Regions from separate parts of the Rhizobacter sp. P2_H3 genome, predicted to be linked through region 1. Evidence: predicted binding sites of a transcription regulator. Region 1 holds the regulator's gene; the other holds the start of a gene.
What was found. The regulator FliA, encoded in region 1, starts transcription of late flagellar genes. The targets are predictions, from matches to a motif close to CTAAAGTTTNNNNNNNNNNNGCCGNTA.
Positions count from the first base shown of each region.

Region 2: fliD (flagellar filament capping protein FliD) is a predicted target of FliA. The motif match lies at 2,980-3,006, and genes of this name have one in related genera.

Region 1 is NZ_JBFUFQ010000085.1:12,209-22,897, forward strand. It holds gene flgG (flagellar basal-body rod protein FlgG) at 1-411, opposite strand, end outside; gene flgF (flagellar basal-body rod protein FlgF) at 441-1,172, opposite strand; gene flgE (flagellar hook protein FlgE) at 1,295-2,557, opposite strand; gene AC1D1T_RS16920 (flagellar hook assembly protein FlgD) at 2,568-3,221, opposite strand; gene flgC (flagellar basal body rod protein FlgC) at 3,255-3,677, opposite strand; gene flgB (flagellar basal body rod protein FlgB) at 3,677-4,090, opposite strand; gene flgA (flagellar basal body P-ring formation chaperone FlgA) at 4,252-4,956, shown strand; gene flgM (flagellar biosynthesis anti-sigma factor FlgM) at 5,072-5,395, shown strand; gene AC1D1T_RS16945 (hypothetical protein) at 5,401-5,793, shown strand; gene AC1D1T_RS16950 (class I SAM-dependent methyltransferase) at 5,879-6,628, opposite strand; gene AC1D1T_RS16955 (methyl-accepting chemotaxis protein) at 6,642-7,997, opposite strand; gene AC1D1T_RS16960 (RNA polymerase sigma factor FliA) at 8,017-8,730, opposite strand; gene AC1D1T_RS16965 (hypothetical protein) at 8,751-9,536, opposite strand; partial or broken gene flhF (flagellar biosynthesis GTPase FlhF) at 9,589-10,689, opposite strand, start outside.
Region 2 is NZ_JBFUFQ010000030.1:30,581-36,460, reverse strand. It holds gene AC1D1T_RS08700 (O-linked N-acetylglucosamine transferase, SPINDLY family protein) at 1-478, opposite strand, end outside; gene AC1D1T_RS08695 (flagellin domain-containing protein) at 919-1,764, shown strand; gene AC1D1T_RS08690 (flagellin N-terminal helical domain-containing protein) at 2,087-2,932, shown strand; gene fliD (flagellar filament capping protein FliD) at 3,109-4,524, shown strand; gene fliS (flagellar export chaperone FliS) at 4,733-5,152, shown strand; gene AC1D1T_RS08675 (flagellar protein FliT) at 5,218-5,517, shown strand; gene AC1D1T_RS08670 (flagellar brake protein) at 5,583-5,880, shown strand, end outside.

The DNA of each region.
Region 1 (10,689 bases):
CTGCACGGTGTAGCCGTTGTTCGTCACCAGCTTGCCGGTCGAGTCGACCTGGAACGAGCCGTCGCGGGTGTACGCGTTGGTGCCGTCGGGCATCTGGACCTCGAAGAAGCCGCTGCCGCGCACCGCCACGTCCAGCGTGTTGCCGCTCTGCTGCAGGTTGCCCTGGCTGAAGCTGCGCGAGGTCGCGACCGCGCGCGTGCCCAGGCCCACCTGGTAGCCGGTGGGCAGCGTGGTCTGCTCGCTGCTGTTGGAGCCGGCCTGGCGCAGGTTCTGGTACATCAGGTCCTCGAACACCACGTGCGACTTCTTGTAGCCGTTGGTGGCCGAGTTGGCGAGGTTGTGCGAGATGGCGTCCAGCTGGGCCTGCTGGGCCTCCATGCCGGACTTGGCAGTCCACAAAGAATTCAACATGGTGGTGTTCCTTCAGGTTCCGTTGCGGATCAATTCAGCGACAGCAGCTGCGCGGCGGCCTTCTCGTCGCCCTCCGCGGTCTGCAGCATCTTCATCTGCGATTCGAACTGGCGCGCCGCGGCGATCATCGACACCATGGTCTCGATCGGGCTCACGTTCGAGCCTTCGAGCGCGCCGTCCTGCACGCGGGCATTCGGGTCGGCCTGCAGGTCGCCGGTGGCGGCGCGGAACAGGCCGTCGGTGCCGCGTTCGAGCGGCGTCTCGTCGGTCGCGGTCACCAGCTTCAGCTTGCCGACCGGAGTGATCTTGCCGTTGGTGCCCTTGGCGCTGACGGTGCCGTCGGTGCCGATCGAGATCTCGCTGTTGGCCGGCACCTGGATCGGGCCGCCGTCGCCGAGGATCGGCAGGCCGCTGCGCGTGGTCAGCGTGCCGTCGGCGGTGATGTCGAGCGAGCCGCCGCGGGTGTACCCCTCGGTGCCGTCGAGCGCCTGCACCGACAGCCAGCTGTTGCCCTTCACCGCGACATCGAGGTTGCGGCCGGTCGCGGTGACCGGGCCGGGCGTCGCGTCGTAGCCGGGCGTGGTCTCGAGCGCATAGACGCGGGTGCTGGCGCCGCTGCCGAGCACCGGCACCGCGCGGAACGCCGCCAGCTCGGACTTGAAGCCCGGCGTCGACGCGTTCGCGAGGTTGTGCGACAGCGTGTCCTGCCGTTGCATCATGGCCTTCGCCCCTGACATCGACAGGTAGATCATGCGGTCCATGACGACCCCTCGTCGGTTGGGTACAACCGCCGATCCCCCGAGGGGATGCCGGCCGGCTTGGGAGCGGCCCGGCGCTCGGCCGGCTGCACGTTGAATGACATCGCTATCTATGCCTCAGTCGATCAGCGCAGGTTGACCAGCGTCTGCAACACCTGGTCCTGCGTCTTGATGGTCTGCGCGTTGGCCTGGTAGGTGCGCTGCGCGGTCATCATGTTGACGAGCTCGGCGGTCAGGTCGACGTTCGACTCCTCGAGCGCGCCCGACTGCAGCACGCCCATGTTGCCTTCCGATGGAACGCCCAGGATGGGATCGCCCGACTCGTAGCTGCGCGACCAGTTGTTGCCGCCCAGCGGCTTCAGGCCCTGCGTGTTGCGGAAGTTCGCGAGCTCCATCTGGCCGGCCGGCTTGGACTGGCCGTTCGAATACGTCGCCATCACGATGCCGTTGTCCTCGATCGACAGGCCCGACAGCTGGCCCGGCGCGTAGCCGTCCTGCTTCAGGTCGGTCACGCCGAAGCCGGCGCCGTACTGCGTCGCGCTCGTCAGGTCGAGCTGCACGCCGGTGATCGCCAGCGTCTCGGCGCCGGCGGCGTTGGTCGTCGCCGGGATGTCCAGCGTGATGGCCCCGGCCGGCGCGGTCGGGTTGCCGCCGTTGGTCGGGAACTGCATCGTCGTCACCGGGGCCGGGTCGCCGGCGCCGTCGACCGCCAGCGAGGTGCCGTTGGCCGTCACGTAGACGTTCCACTGGTCGGTGCCGGCCTTCTGGAAGTAGTAGGTCAGCGCGACATCCTGGCCCTTCGCGTCGTAGACGGTCAGCGAGGTGGCGTTGTTGTAGGTCTTCGCGTCCGACAGGTTGATCTGCGGCGTGGTCGCCGGCAGCGTGGTGGCGGCACGCGAATCGAGGTTCATCTCGAGCGTGATGTTCTTCGTCGCGGCGGGGTCGATGCCGGCGGTGGGCAGCTGCAGCGGCACGGCCTGGCCGGGCTGGATGGTGCCGGTGCCGTCGGCCTTGTAGCCCATCAGCTTGAGCCCGCCGTTGCTGACGATGTAGCCGTCCTTGTTGACCTGGAACTGGCCGTTGCGCGAGTACACCGTGGTGCCGTTGTCGTTCAACTGGAAGAAGCCCGAGCCGTTGATCGCGACGTCGAGCGAGCTCTCGGTGGTGGTGATGCTGCCCTGCGTGAACTGCTGCGTCACCGCCGCCAGGTTCACGCCGATGCCGATGTTGTTGGCACCCGAGCCGTTCATCGCGGCGGCGTACATGTCGCCGAACTCGGCGCGCGAGGCCTTGGCGCCGAAGGTGTTGGCGTTGGCGACGTTGTTGCCGATGACTTCGAGGTTCTTGCTCGAAGCGTTCAGACCGGAGAGACCTTGCTGGAAGCCCATGGTGGTGTCCTTAGTTGAATGCCTTGACCTGGTCGTAGGTGACGCCGCCGGCCTTCTCGAGGTCCAGCACCAGGGTGTTGTTGGCCGTGCTGATCGCGTTGACCTTGTCACGCATCAGTGCGGTGCTCTTGAGGGTGGTGGCCCCGCTCATGGCCGTGACCTTGAAGGTGATGCCGCTGGTGTTGTCGTAGGCACCGGCGTCCCACTCGAAGGTGTTCATCCCGCTGCTCTGCGCGCCGAGGTTCAGCGTCTGCAGCGTCTGGCCGGCGGCGTTCTGGATCTCGACCTTCACGTTGTCGGCGGCGGCGTCGATCTGGAAGCCGCCCGTGCCGACCTTGTCGGCGATGTCCATCTTGTTGCCCGGCACGATCACCTCGCGGCCGACCAGCGAGGCGCCCTGCACCGCCTGCATCTGCAGGAACTGGGTCGACAGGCCGCCCACCGTGCCGTTGAGCTTCTCGATGCCGCTGACGGTGTTGATCTGCGCGATCTGGCTGGTGACCTGCGCGTTGTCCATCGGGTTCAGCGGATCCTGGTTCTGCATCTGCGCGACCAGCAGCTTCAGGAAGCGCTCCGAGCTCTCGGCCGCGGTGGTGGCGCTGCTGTCGCTGGACGACTTCGTGTTCAGCGCGGCGTAGTTGTTGGTGACGGTGTCGACGGCCATGGGGTGCTTTCCGGTTCAGTGAGGTTGAAGGGCTCACTGGCCCATCTGCAGCGTCTTCATCAGGAGCGTCTTCGCGGTGTTCATCACCTCGACGTTGTTCTGGTACGAGCGCGAGGCCGAGATCATGTTGACCATCTCCTCGACCGCGTTCACGTTGCTGTAGGTGACATAGCCCTCGGCATCGGCCTGCGGGTGCTTCGGGTCGTGCACCTTGCGGCCGGGGGTCTGGTCCTCGGAGATCGTGCTCACCTTGACGCCGGCCGACGCGGCGGCACCGGCCTGGCCGATCTGGCCCATCATTTCGGTCTGGAACGTGACCTGCCGCGCCTTGTAGGCCTGGCCATCGGGCCCGGCGACGGTGTCGACGTTCGCGAGGTTGGACGCGACCACGTTCAGGCGCTGCGACTGCGCGCTGACCGCGCTGCCGGAGACGTTGAAGATCTGGAACATGCTCATCATTGCCCCTTGATCGCTTCGAGCATCGTGCGCACGTTGGCGTTGATGAAGCGAAGCGTCGCTTCGTAGTGCACCGAGTTGTCGGCGAAGTTGGCGCGCTCGCGGTCCATGTCGACCGTGTTGCGGTCGAGGTTGGTCTGGCTGGCGGTCGCGTACAGCAGGTTCGATTCGGCGCGCGCGCCGGTCAGGCCGCTCTCGATGCCGATGTGGCCGGCCTGCGTGGTCTTCGGCACCGCCGCGCCCTGCTGGCTGCCGGTGGCTTCGCGCAGCGCCTGGGCGAAATCCATGTCGCGGGCCACGTAGCCCGGCGTGTCGGCATTCGCGATGTTGCCGGCGATCAGACGCTGGCGCTCCGAGCGCAGCGCAAGCGCCTGGCCCTGGAAGTCGAGCGAATTGGTCAGATTGTTCAGCATGGCGGCGTGTCCTTTCGGTCCGCGGCGTCGGTCGGTGCCGAGGCCATGGGCGATGTGAAAGGATTGTGGGCAGCGCCTCCTGAAACATAAGCGGGAATAGCGGCCGGTTTGTCCGCCATTTCGGTGCCTTGCCCGGCGCGCACCCCTCCTACAGTCGAGGCGTGAACCCAACCCCTGCCCTTGTTGCCTTCGTCGTTGTCGCGACAGCCTGCGCTGCTTCAGCAGCACAGCCGTCCGCGGCTGCGTCGCCGCTCGAGCAGCAGGCGCTCTCCTTCGTGCAGGCCCAGCTGGGCAGCAACACGCTGCCGGGCCGCGTCGAGGTCGTCGCCGGTCCGCTGGACGCCCGGCTGCGCCTCGCCCCCTGCCAGCAAGTCCTGGCTTATCTGACACCGAACACCCGGCTGTGGGGCAAGACCCGGGTCGGGCTGCGCTGCACCCAGGGTGCGACGCCGTGGAATGTGTATCTGCCGGTGACCGTGAAGGTCTGGGGCCGGGCGCTGGTGATGGCCCAGGCGATGCCGGCCGGCCAGGTGCTGGCGGCCGCCGACGTCCGCGAGGCCGAGGTCGACCTCGCCGAGGACGCCAGCCCGGCGCTGACGGATGCCGCAGCCCTCGTCGGGCGCACGCTGGCCCGGTCGGTCGCGGCCGGCCAGGGCGTGCGCCAGGCCACCTTGAAGGCCCGGCAATGGTTTGCCCCGGGCGACACCGTGCGCATCCGGGCCGTCGGTGACGGCTACGCGGTGGCCGGCTCGGGCGAGGCGCTGACCGCCGGCATCGAGGGCCAGCCGGCGCGCGTGCGCACCGAAAGCGGCCGTCTCGTGACCGGCGTCGCGGTGGCGGAACACCAGTTGGAACTCGCATTGTGAAAAACTGTTCCAGGCACAACAATTCGGGTGAAACCCCTCAAGTCGCCACCGGGCGGGCCGATACACCGTGCATGTTGAAAGGCCGGGGCCTCTGTCCCGACCCAAGGAGTCCTTCATGAGCATCAAGATCGGCCATCAAGCAGAAGCAGCCGCGCCGACCCAGGCGGTCGGTGGCGCCACGCAGAAACAAGGGGCTGCCGCCAAGCCCGCCGAGCAGGCCACCCAGGCCGTCGGCGCCGCGGCACCCGAAGCCAGCACCACCGTCTCGCTGTCGAGCGCGGCCTCGTCGCTGACCGGCACGAGTTCGGCCAGCGCCGACTTCGACGCCGACAAGGTCAAGCGCATCTCCGACGCGATCGAGAACGGCTCGTTCAAGGTCAACCCGGAAGCCATCGCCGACAAGTTGATTTCCAACGCCCGCGAAGTCCTGGGTCATTGATCGTCATGCAGCAGCCGGTGATTCCCGCGTACGAAACCTCGCCCGAACTCGAGGCGACCCTCGGCGCGGTCGAGACGCAACTCGCCTCGCTGGGCGAGGCACTGCGCACGCGCGACAGCGCGGCGATCGACCTGCACGCGACCGAACTGCACCGCTCGCTGGCGCGTGCGGTCGACCACTTCTCCCGCGCCGCCCGCAGCGGCCCGGTGCCGACCCCGTTGCGCGAGCGCCTGGCGCTGGCCGGCGGCCTGGTGGCGGCACAGCGCGAATCGCTGGCGCGCGCCACCGCCGCACTCGATCGCGCGATCGACGTGCTGATGCCGCGCGAGCGGCCGGCGGCGGTCTACTCGGCGATCGGCCCCGCCGAACGCGGCAGCCGCGGCTCCATTCAAGCTTGAATGGAGCCCCCCAGTCGCTTCGCTCCTGCCCCCAAGGGGCGCCACCCCTCGGCCCGGCAAAGCCGGATCCTGGGGCGTTGCTTGATCAGCGCGGCCTGAACGGCGCTCTATAAAGCCACACCGGCCGGCCATCCGGGCAGAGGTGCCGAGCCACCGGGCGCAGTTCCTGCGCCTCGAATTCCAGACTTGCCATCCATGCGCCGGCGCGCAGCTCCTGCCGCGCCTTCGCGACCGCGCGCGGCATGCTCTCCGGCCGCTGGAACAGGTAGACCCCGTCGTACGCCGACCAGTCGGCCTGCCAGATGTCGCCACGCGTCACGCGCGCCGGGATGCGCTGCAGCCGACAACGCAGCCCGCACAGCAGCCGCACCGGCCAGCTCCACTCGATGCCGTCGAGCACCGCCCCCGGATACGCCACGTGCAACTCGCGCAGACCGTCGCCCAGCCCGCAGCCGGCGTCGAGCACGCGTGCGCCGTCCGGCAGCGGCATGAGCGACGGCAGGCCGCGCAATGCACCGCGCGGCGTCGGGAACACCGGCGCATCGCGCCAGGCATGGACGGGATAGAGGGCCAGCAGCGCGCCCATCGGCAGCAGCCAGGCCCAGGCAGGCAGCGCACCGGCGAGGCCGGAGGCCAGCAGCGAGAGGGGAAAGCCGAGTGCCACGAAGACGCGCCGCCAGCGCGTACCAGCCACGATCGGCAGCAGCGCCAGCACGCCGCCGAGCGCGGTGGCCAGCAGCAGCGCGATGCCGAGCGGCACGGCAGCACGCTGCAATCCGAAGAAGAGCCCCCAGGCCGCAGCCCAGGCCAGCAGCGCGGGCAGCGGCCAGATCACCCCGGCCCCGGCGTCAGAAGTTGAACGCGAGCCGCATGCCGCCCCAGTGCCGGCCCTGCACCGTGATCGGTGCGGCGGCTTCCTTCAGCAGCACGAACTGGCCACCGCCCATGTCGCGGCGGTAGGTCTGCAGCAGGAACGGGCGCTGGTTGCGCGCCGAAGCGAGCCCGGTGCGGTCGTTGAAGATGCGGCGGTAGCGGCTGTTGGCCGTGTCCCAGGCCAGGTCGCCGCGCTGCGGGTTGCAGTACTTCTTGTTGTGCGTCGCCACGTAGCCGTTGCGGTCGACCGCGATGCAGAACACCACCTTCGGGCTCAGCGTCAGCACGCGCTCCTGCACCTGCGGGAACAGCCGGTCGGCCAGCTCGATGAACTGCGTGGCGTGCTGCGCCGGGTTCGTGCCCGGCAGCGGCCGGTAGTTCTCGTCGAACAGGGCTGCCGGCGAAATGGTCTTGGTGCGCAGCGAATCCTCGAGCAGCTTGCCGATCTGCGCGGCCGCTTCCATCGCGGCCTGGATGAACGGCGTGTCCTCGGTCTCGATGCCGCATTCGGCGACCAGCTCGATCAGGTGCTCCGAGACCTTCAGGAAGGCCTCGCTGCGGCGCATCGCGCTGTCGAGCGCGGCGGTGGTCTGCTGGATCTCCGACTGCATCGCCCCCATCTGCACGTTGACGCCGCCGCAGATCTCGCGGCTTTGCGTGGCCGCGGCGGTGATGCTCGCGACACCGGCCTCGACATCGGCCAGCGCCTTGTGGAACCCGCCCTGCCGGACTTCGCCCGGCTTGACCTGGATCTCGCGCGACAAGGCCTCGATGCGGGTGTCGAGCACGCCCACGGTGCTCATGATCGCCTTCGACGACCCCTCGACCTTCGAGGCCAGGTCCTTCACCGCATCGGCCACCACGCCGAAGCCGCGACCGGCCTCGCCGGCGCGCTTGGCCTCGACCGAGGCGTTGAATGCCACCAGCCGCGTCTGCAGCGCGATCTGCGTGATCTCGCTGGCGGCCGCGGCCACCTCGCGCAGCGTGTCGACGATGCCCGACACCTCGGTGCCGACCGCCTCGACCGCGTCGCGCGCTCGTCCGACGGCCTCGAGGCTGCCGGCCGTCACGTCGCCGATCGCCTGCTGCGCCCGTGTCACTTCACCGAGCTGGCCGGCCAGCGCGAGCACGGCCTGCGCCTGGCGCGCCGACACCTTGCTCGCGTCGTCGAGCAGGCCGCGCACCTCGGCGGCGTCGCGGCCGACGCTGGACGCCTGCTTGCCGATCGACTGCACCGCGGCGCGCAGGTCGGGCTCGGCGGCCGCGCTCATGGCGCTCACCACGGGCTCGACCGGCTGCAGCTCGCGGCCCTTGCGGAACATTGCAAACATGTCGTCTCGATTTCTCTGTTCACCACTCGCGCAGCTTGACGCGCAAGCGGGCGATGGACTGGCTGTGCAGCTGGCAGACACGCGATTCGGTCACCTTCAGCACGGCCGCGATTTCCTTCAGGTTCATGTCGTGCTCGTAGTACATGCTCATCACGTACTGCTCGCGCTCCGGCAGCGTCTTGATGCCGTCGACCAGGGCCTGGCGCATGCGCTGGTCCTGCAGCTGCGCGAGCGGGTTGACCCCTTCGTCGGCGACGTGCCGGTCGAGGTAGTCATTGTCGCCATCGTCGCCCGACATGTCCTCCAGGTAAACCAGCTGGGTGCCGCGCACCTTGCCAAGCAGTTCCTGGTATTCGGGCAGCGTGACGCCCATCTCGCGGGCGATCTCGCTCTCGGCGGGCGCGCGGCCGAGCTTCTGCTCGAGCTTGTGCACCGCCGATTCGATGGTGCGCTGCTGCTTGCGCGTGCCGCGCGACAGGTAGTCGTTGCCGCGCAGCTCGTCGAGCATCGCGCCGCGGATGCGCTGCGTCGCGAAGGTCTCGAACTGCACGCCCTGGGCTGCGTCGAAGCGGCTCAGCGCGTCCGTCAGGCCGATCATGCCGACCTGGATCAGGTCGTCGATCTCGACGTTGGCAGGCAGCTTCGCGATCATCTGGTGCGCGAGGCGGCGCACCAGCGGGCTGTACTGCTTGAGCATCGTGTTGACGTCGAGTTGGCCTTTGGCGGTATACATGGGGTCAGCTCCGGGGAAATTCAGTTCAGGGCCTGCTGCGGGAAATCGCGGTACGCCGGGAAGGCGGTGGCGTACGCGGTTTCGACAGAGGCGGCAGGCTGCAGCACATCACGGGCCCAGCGGCGCAGGGCTGGCGTGGGCGGATCGTTGACATCGGACGCCGGGTCGACGTGCATCCAGTCGCGCAGCACGGCGCCCAGGAAGCCATCGGCACACGAGGCGATCTGCTGCGCGATGCGTTCAGCGCGCGGCGAATGGGGGGCGGCGCCGAGCAGCAGGTCGTGCACCATCAGGCCGGCGCGCTGCGTCAGCAGCTTCATCGCGGCGTAGGCGTGGGTCACGCTGCTCGGGCGGTCGTCGGCCAGCAGCAGCGGGCGGGCCTCGCTGCGCATGAACAAACGGCACAGGTCGGTCTCGGTGGCATGCACCAGCACCACGTCGGCATGCGGCGCGGCATCGGCAGCGGCATGCAGGAAGTTGGCGGTGCTGCCGTGCGCGTCCACATAGCGGATCGGCAGGCCGCGCGCGGCCAGGTACGACACCTGGTGCGACAGCGCCTCGACGCAGCCGGTCAGGCCGACGGCCGTCAGCTCGGCCGGGGCCGGCGCGCGGTCGGAGGCGTCGATCACCAGCACATGCGCGCCCAGCTCGCCGAAGGCGGTGCACAGGCGCTCCAGCATCACGCCGCCGAACGCCATGTTCGGGTTGGCCACCACCGGCACGAAACGCACGCGCGTCTGGCCGAACAGCTGGCGCAGGCCGTGGGCCTGGTCTTGCGGGAACGAGGAGTCGTAGGCGTCGTGCATGGGGCGCTGAGGACGAGTCGAGGGGGCTGTTCTTGTGGGATCGGGCGAGCGATCAGGCGTGCAGCGATCCGCGGGTGCGCAGCGCCGGCTGGCGCGCCGTGAAGATCAGGTTCACGTCGTCGGCATCCATGCGGTAGGCGGTGCCGGTGTTGGCGCGCAGCGCGCGATGCACCAGCGCGTGGGCCGACAGGCGGTGCCAGTCTTCGGGGACGCGCTGGCCGTTGGCGACGCCGACCACCTTCAGCTTGTGGCGGATCAGCGCGTCGAGCGCCGGGGCCAGCTTGACGGCTTCGTCGAGCTTGGACAGCACGATGCCCTTGCAGGCGGCGGCGCGGTACGAAACCATCACGTCCTCGATGGTCTCGCCCTGCGCGGCGGCGTTGACGACCAGCAGCTTCTGGATCGAGCGGTGGGCCAGCATGTCGAGCAGTTCGCGGGTGCGGCTGTCGCGCTGCGCCATGCCGGCGGTGTCGATCAGCACCATCTTCTTGGCCGCCAGCAGTTCCAGCAGGTCTTCGAGCGAGGCGCGGTCGTGGGCGGTGTGCACCGGCACGCCGAGGATGCGGCCATAGGCGCGCAGTTGTTCGTGGGCGCCTACGCGGTAGGCGTCGAGCGTGATCAGGCCGAGGTTGGCGGCGCCGTGCTTGGTGGCGAAGGCGGCGGCGATCTTGGCGGCGCTGGTCGTCTTGCCGACGCCGGTGGAGCCGATCAGCGCGTAGACGCCGCCCTGGTCTTCGAGCGCGGCGTCGTTCTCGCCGGTGATCAGGTTGCGCTCGAGGATGTTGGCGGCCCACGAGGTCTCGTCGCTGACGTCGTTCGGCAGGCTCTCGGCCAGCTTGCGGATCAGCGCCGGCGAGAAGCCGCTGTCGAGCAGCTTCTGGATCAGCATCGCCTGGGCGGGCTGGCGCTGCAGCTTCTCCATGAAGGCCAGGGCACCGAAGCGCTCCTCGATCAGGCCCTTCATCGAGCGCAGCTCGTTCATCATGTCCTGCTGGTCGCGGCGGGCCGAGGCGTTGACGGTGGAGCGTGCATCGGCGAGCGAGACGACCGGTGCGGCGGGCACCGGGGCGGGCGTGTGTTGCTGGGCATGGGCCTGGGCACGTGCATCGGCCAAGGCCTGCGCGTGGGCCTGAGCCTGCGCTTGAGCGGCGGC
Region 2 (5,880 bases), on a different contig from region 1:
GCGCATGGTCGACGTTGCGCGACAGCGCCTCGAACAGCGCGGCGATCGCGGCCTGGTGCTGCCCGGCATTGAACAGCGCTTCACCGAGGTTCTGGTAGTACTCGGCGCCGCGCGGCGTCTGCTCAGGCTGCTGCTGCAGGCAGTTCGCGGCCTCCGCGTAGCGGTGCTGCGCACTCAGGCAATCGGCCGCGATCATGCGGGCCAGCGCATCGTCGGGCTTCAGCGCGAGCGCCGATTGCGCGCTGCGCAGCGCCTTGTCGTGCGTGCCGTTCTTCATCTGCGCGCGTGCGAGGTTCAGCAGGTAGACGGTGTCGCGTGGGTTGCGTTCGCTCGCGCGGTGGAAGGCGTGCTCGGCCTTCGCCCAGTCGCCGGCCTTCGCGTGCGCCAGGCCTTCTTCCCAGTCGCGCTGTGCGCTGCGTGCGAACGCCGCCACGGGAGCGGGGCGGGCCTTGGCGGGTTTGTGGGCTTTGGTGTGCATCGTGACGGCGCGCAGGCACGCCCCATGGGAGGTTGCTGAAATTCTAGGAAGCGCCGCCGCGGCGAAGACCCGGAGATGCGCCCCAGATGCCCGCCAGTTCGCCGTTTGACACACTCTGAAACGTCTTCGCGCCCCCCTCAAGTTTTCGCCGCGAATGCAGATAGAAGGCAGGCTCCCACCCCGTTGTTCGGGGGATCTCGCAGAAATTTTGGCAGCACGGACTCAAGTCTCGAAAGTGGCGGTCCGATAAAGCCTCCAACGGCGACGCAACAACGGCGCCGGGGTCCGGCAGACCAGTGAAGCCGGGCGCAGCAAGCCGCACAACCCCCGGGACGTGCGGTCGTTAAGGCAGAGAAGTGAAGCGGTAGAGAAACCAATCTGCCGAGGCAATGCCGGCGCTCATGCCGGGTCTCAGTTCAACCGTTATTGGAGTTTTTAAAATGGTCATGTCAGTCAACACCAACGTCACGTCGCTGAATGCACAACGCAATCTGTCGACCACCCAGAACTCGCTGTCGACCGCCATGCAGCGCCTGTCTTCCGGCCTGCGCGTCAACAGCGCCAAGGACGACGCCGCCGGCCTGGCGATCTCGGAGCGCATGGGCGCCCAGGTCCGCGGCATGAACGTCGCGATCCGCAATGCCAACGACGGCATCTCGCTGGCGCAGACCGCTGAAGGCGCGCTCGGCAAGGTCGGCGATTCGCTGCAACGCATGCGTGAACTCGCCGTGCAGGCCCGCAACGGCACCAACGGCGACAGCGACAAGGATTCGCTGAACAAGGAATTCCAGCAACTGAGCGCGGAAATCACCCGCGTGCTGGGCGGCACCACCTTCAACGGCATCGCCATCATCGGCGCCAGCGCCGGTGCGAAGGACTTCCAGATCGGTGCCAACACCACGACCAACGACGTCATCACAGTGACGACGACCGACATGACGGCCGATGCCAGCATCACCGCCGTGACGGCCAACACCGTGGTCATCGACAGCACGACGAACTCGGCTTCGCTGAAGACCGTCATCGACAACATCGACGGCGCGATCGACAAGGTCAACAGCGAGCGCGCCATGTACGGTGCGGCGCAGAACCGCTTCGACTCGGTGATCTCGAACCTGCAGACCTCGGTCGAGAACCAGTCGGCTGCCAAGAGCCGCATCACGGATGCCGACTTCGCGTCTGAAACGTCGAACCTGTCGCGTGCCCAGATCCTGCAGCAGGCCGGCACGGCGATGGTGGCACAAGCCAACCAGCTGCCGCAGCAAGTGCTGTCGCTGCTGAAGTAAGCCGCCAGGCTCTGCTTCACAGGCCCCGCCCGGGAAACCGGGCGGGGCTTTTTGCTTTCTGGCGCACGAAAAGGCGGGTCAGACCGGCTCATTTCCCGGTTTAACCCACCTCCAGTTCTCGGAACAATCACTTCCACAGGTTCCTCGCCCGGGATCTGCGGTCCGGATCCACTGAAGGATGCTGACGGGGCGGTGTGCAACAGCACACCTTTCATGTCGGTGGCCAACGGTGATTCGCGCCGGGTCTGACGCAGGGCATTACCCCCCTGCGGCAAGCGCCGGCGCATTTCGCCGGGAGTCATTGATTCTTGAGGAGTGCTTCATGCCACAAACCATCAACACGAACATCGTTTCGCTGAACGCGCAACGAAACCTGAATTCATCCCAGTCCGCCCTGGCGGTCTCGATGCAGCGCCTGTCGTCCGGCTTGCGCGTCAACTCCGCGAAGGACGACGCCGCCGGTCTCGCGATCGCCGAACGCATGAACGCGCAAGTGCGCGGCATGAACGTCGCGGTGCGCAATGCCAACGACGRCATCTCTCTGGCGCAGACCGCTGAAGGCGCGCTGTCCAAGGTGGGCGATGCGCTGCAACGCATGCGTGAACTGTCGGTGCAGGCCCGCAACTCGACCAACAGCGGCAGCGACAAGGATTCGCTGAACAAGGAATTCCAGCAGCTGTCGGCCGAAATCGGCCGCGTGCTGGCGGGCACCACGTTCAACGGCCAGCCGATCCTCGCGTCGACCGGCACGCAGACCTTCCAGGTCGGCGCCAACACGACGGTCAACGACACGATCGACATCAACACCGTCGACCTGACCGTCGATGCCTCGATCACCGCGGTGACCGCCGCGACGACCGTGATCGACAGCACGACCACCTCGGCGACGCTGGCCACCGTGATCGACAGCATCGACCAGGCGCTGAACCTGGTGAACGACACCCGCGCCACCTACGGTGCGAGCCAGTCGCGCTTCGATTCGGTGATCTCGAACCTGCAGACCAACGTCGAGAACCAGTCTGCCGCCCGCAGCCGCATCATGGACGCCGACTTCGCGGCCGAAACCGCCGCGCTGAGCCGCTCGCAGATCCTGCAGCAGGCCGGCAACGCGATGGTGGCCCAGGCCAACCAGCTGCCGCAGCAGGTGCTGCAGCTGCTGAAGGGCTGATGAACGACGAGTGAGACGTGGTGCGTGAAAAATTTCGCACCCGGGGGCTCAAGTTGCCGGCTGTGACTCCGATACACGCGATATCGGATTCCCCTTGGGGGAAGCCTTCCTTCTTTTAGGACAGTGGCAGCGAGGCTTCCTCTGCTTGCCGTCCACTCTTCCGAAAGGTCACGGTCATGGCATCAGTTACATCAGCGGGGATCGGCAGCGGCCTCGACGTCGAATCGATCATCACGAAGTTGATGACGGTCGAAAAGCTGCCCGTCACGCAACTGCAGACCGAAGCGTCGAAGATCCAGACCAAGATCTCCGCTTACGGCTCCATTCAATCCTCGGTGTCGGCCTTCCGCGACGCCGCGCTCGCGCTGACGCGCTCCACCACCTGGGGCGCGACGGCGGCCACCTCCGCCGACACCTCCTCCGTCACCGTGTCCAGCGGCTCCAGCGCCGCAGCCGGCAACTATGCCGTCAGCGTGCAGAAGCTGGCTGCCGCACAGTCGGTGGCGAGCACCAGCTTCGCTTCCAGCAGCACCGTCGTCGGCGAAGGCGCACTGACCATCGACGTCGGCAGCTGGGACATCGGCGAGCCGGGCTTCAAGGCCCGCGCGACCATCAACTCGATGAACATCGCGATCAGCGCGACCGACACGCTGGCCGACGTGCGCGACAAGATCAATTCGGCGGGCGGCGGTGTCTCCGCCTCCATCGTCACCGATTCGAGCGGCGCCCGGCTGGTGCTGTCGTCGACGGCCACCGGCGTCGGCAACGGCTTCCGGGTGACGGCGAGCGGCGCCGGCCCTTCGGCCTTCGCGTACGACGCGACCGACGGCAGCGCCGCGATGACGCGCACCCAGACCGCCGCCGATGCGCAGGCGAGGATCAACGGCCTGGACATCACCTCGGCGAGCAACACGCTGAACGACGTGGTGCAGGGCCTGACGATGAACCTGCAGAAGGTCACCACCGGTGACGTACAGGTCAGCGTCGCGCAGGACAACACCTCGATCAAGAGCGCGCTCACGAACTTCACGGCCGCCTACAACGGGCTGGCGTCGCTGCTGAAGACGCAGACCAAGTACGACGATTCGACCAAGACGGCCGGCACGCTGCAGGGCGATAGCACCGCGGTGTCGCTGCAGCGCCAGCTGCGCACGATGCTGACGGGCACCGGCTCGGCCTCGAGCGCGTTCCCGACGCTGTCGTCGATCGGGCTGGAGATCCAGACCGACGGCACGCTGAAGGTCAACGACACCAAGCTGACCAGCGCACTGGGCAACCTGAGCGAGATGAAGAAGGCGTTCGCCAACAGCGACGCGACCGACTCGGCCAACGACGGCTTCGCGCAGAAGCTGCGCGCGCTGGGCGACCAGGTGCTGGGCACCGACGGCTCGCTGGCGGCCCGCACCAGCGGGCTGAACAGCACGCTGAAGGACAACCAGGAACGGCAGGACGACATCACTGACCGGATGACGAACACCGAGAAGCGCCTGCGCGCCCAGTACACCGCGCTCGACACGAAGATGGCGGGGCTGAACACGCTCAGCACCTACATCACGCAGCAGATCGCCAACTGGAACAAGAGCACAGGCTGAAGGAGCGCCCCGCAGGGGCGCACTCCGGTCGATCCGTGCAACACCGTCAGACCCCGGTCCGGACGGTGTTTTCACTGGAGCAGGTGCCCGCAACATCCCTTCACACTTGAGGGAGAAATGGACCCTGTTTCACCCCACTTGTGCGGCCTAAAGGCCGCGCGGGGCGGGCCGATAAACAGTGCATCCAGTCACGCACAAGGCCAAGAACATGTTCGGTTCCGACTACTCCGCATCGCCCTTCGGCGGCCGCAGCAATGCCTACCAGGCAGTGCAGGTCGGCACCGGGGTCGACGGCGCATCGCCGCACCAGCTGATCGCCATGCTGTTCGACGGGCTGATCGATTGCATCGCCCAGGCGCGTGGCGCCATCCGCAACAAGAAGATCGAGGAGAAGGGCCGTGCCCTCGGCCGCGCGGTGCGCATCGTCGATGAAGGCCTGAAGGCCGGCCTGAACCTGAAGGACGGTGGCGCGCTCGCCGCCCAGCTGAACGACCTGTACGCCTACATGGCCCTGCGCCTGACGCAAGCCAACCTGCACAGCGACGAGGCGGCCCTCGACGAATGCGTGCAACTGATCGAGCCCCTGCGCAGCGCCTGGGCCGAGATCGACATCAAGACCGCCGCCTGAGCCAGGACCCGCACACCATGAAGCATTTCCAGATCGACCGGTCGAACGACAACGGAGACCACCCCATGAACAAGGCCCTGTTGAACTACTACGAAGCCATCGAGCGCGCCAGCCAGGACATGCTCGAAGCCGCCCGCGTCGGCAACTGGGACCACGTGGTCAAGCTCGAAGGCGCCTGCGCCGTGCTGATCTCGCAGCTCAAGCACGCCGCCGCGCAGCGCCCGCTGGATTCCGAGGAAGCCCAGTTGAAATCGCGCATCATGCAGCGCATCCTGGTCAATGATGCCGAGATCCGCCACCTGGCCGAACCGTGGCTGGAAGACCTGGACGCGATCCTCGCCGGCAAGCCGAAGACCGTTCACTGAGCCGTTCGCTGACGTTCACTGATCGCGGCGGGCCGTCCCGCCGACCGGAGCCGAATTTGGACACGATGCCGATGCCGCTGGACGTGCTGGCCGCCACCCATGGCGGGCTGGACGATTTCCGCCTCTCCGCCGTGCCCGAGGTGCTGGCGATGCTCAAGCGGCTGCAGGACGGCAACGTGATCGTCCACCTGAACGGCAGCGACGGCGCCAACTACACCACCACGCTGTGGTCGATCGACCCGGTGCGCGGCCTGATCAGCTTCAGTGCCGAAGGCGAGAACAACCAGGTGCAGGCGCTGGTCGAGTCGGCGGACGCCGTCGCGGTCGCCTACCTGGACAGCATCAAGCTGCAGTTCGACGCGG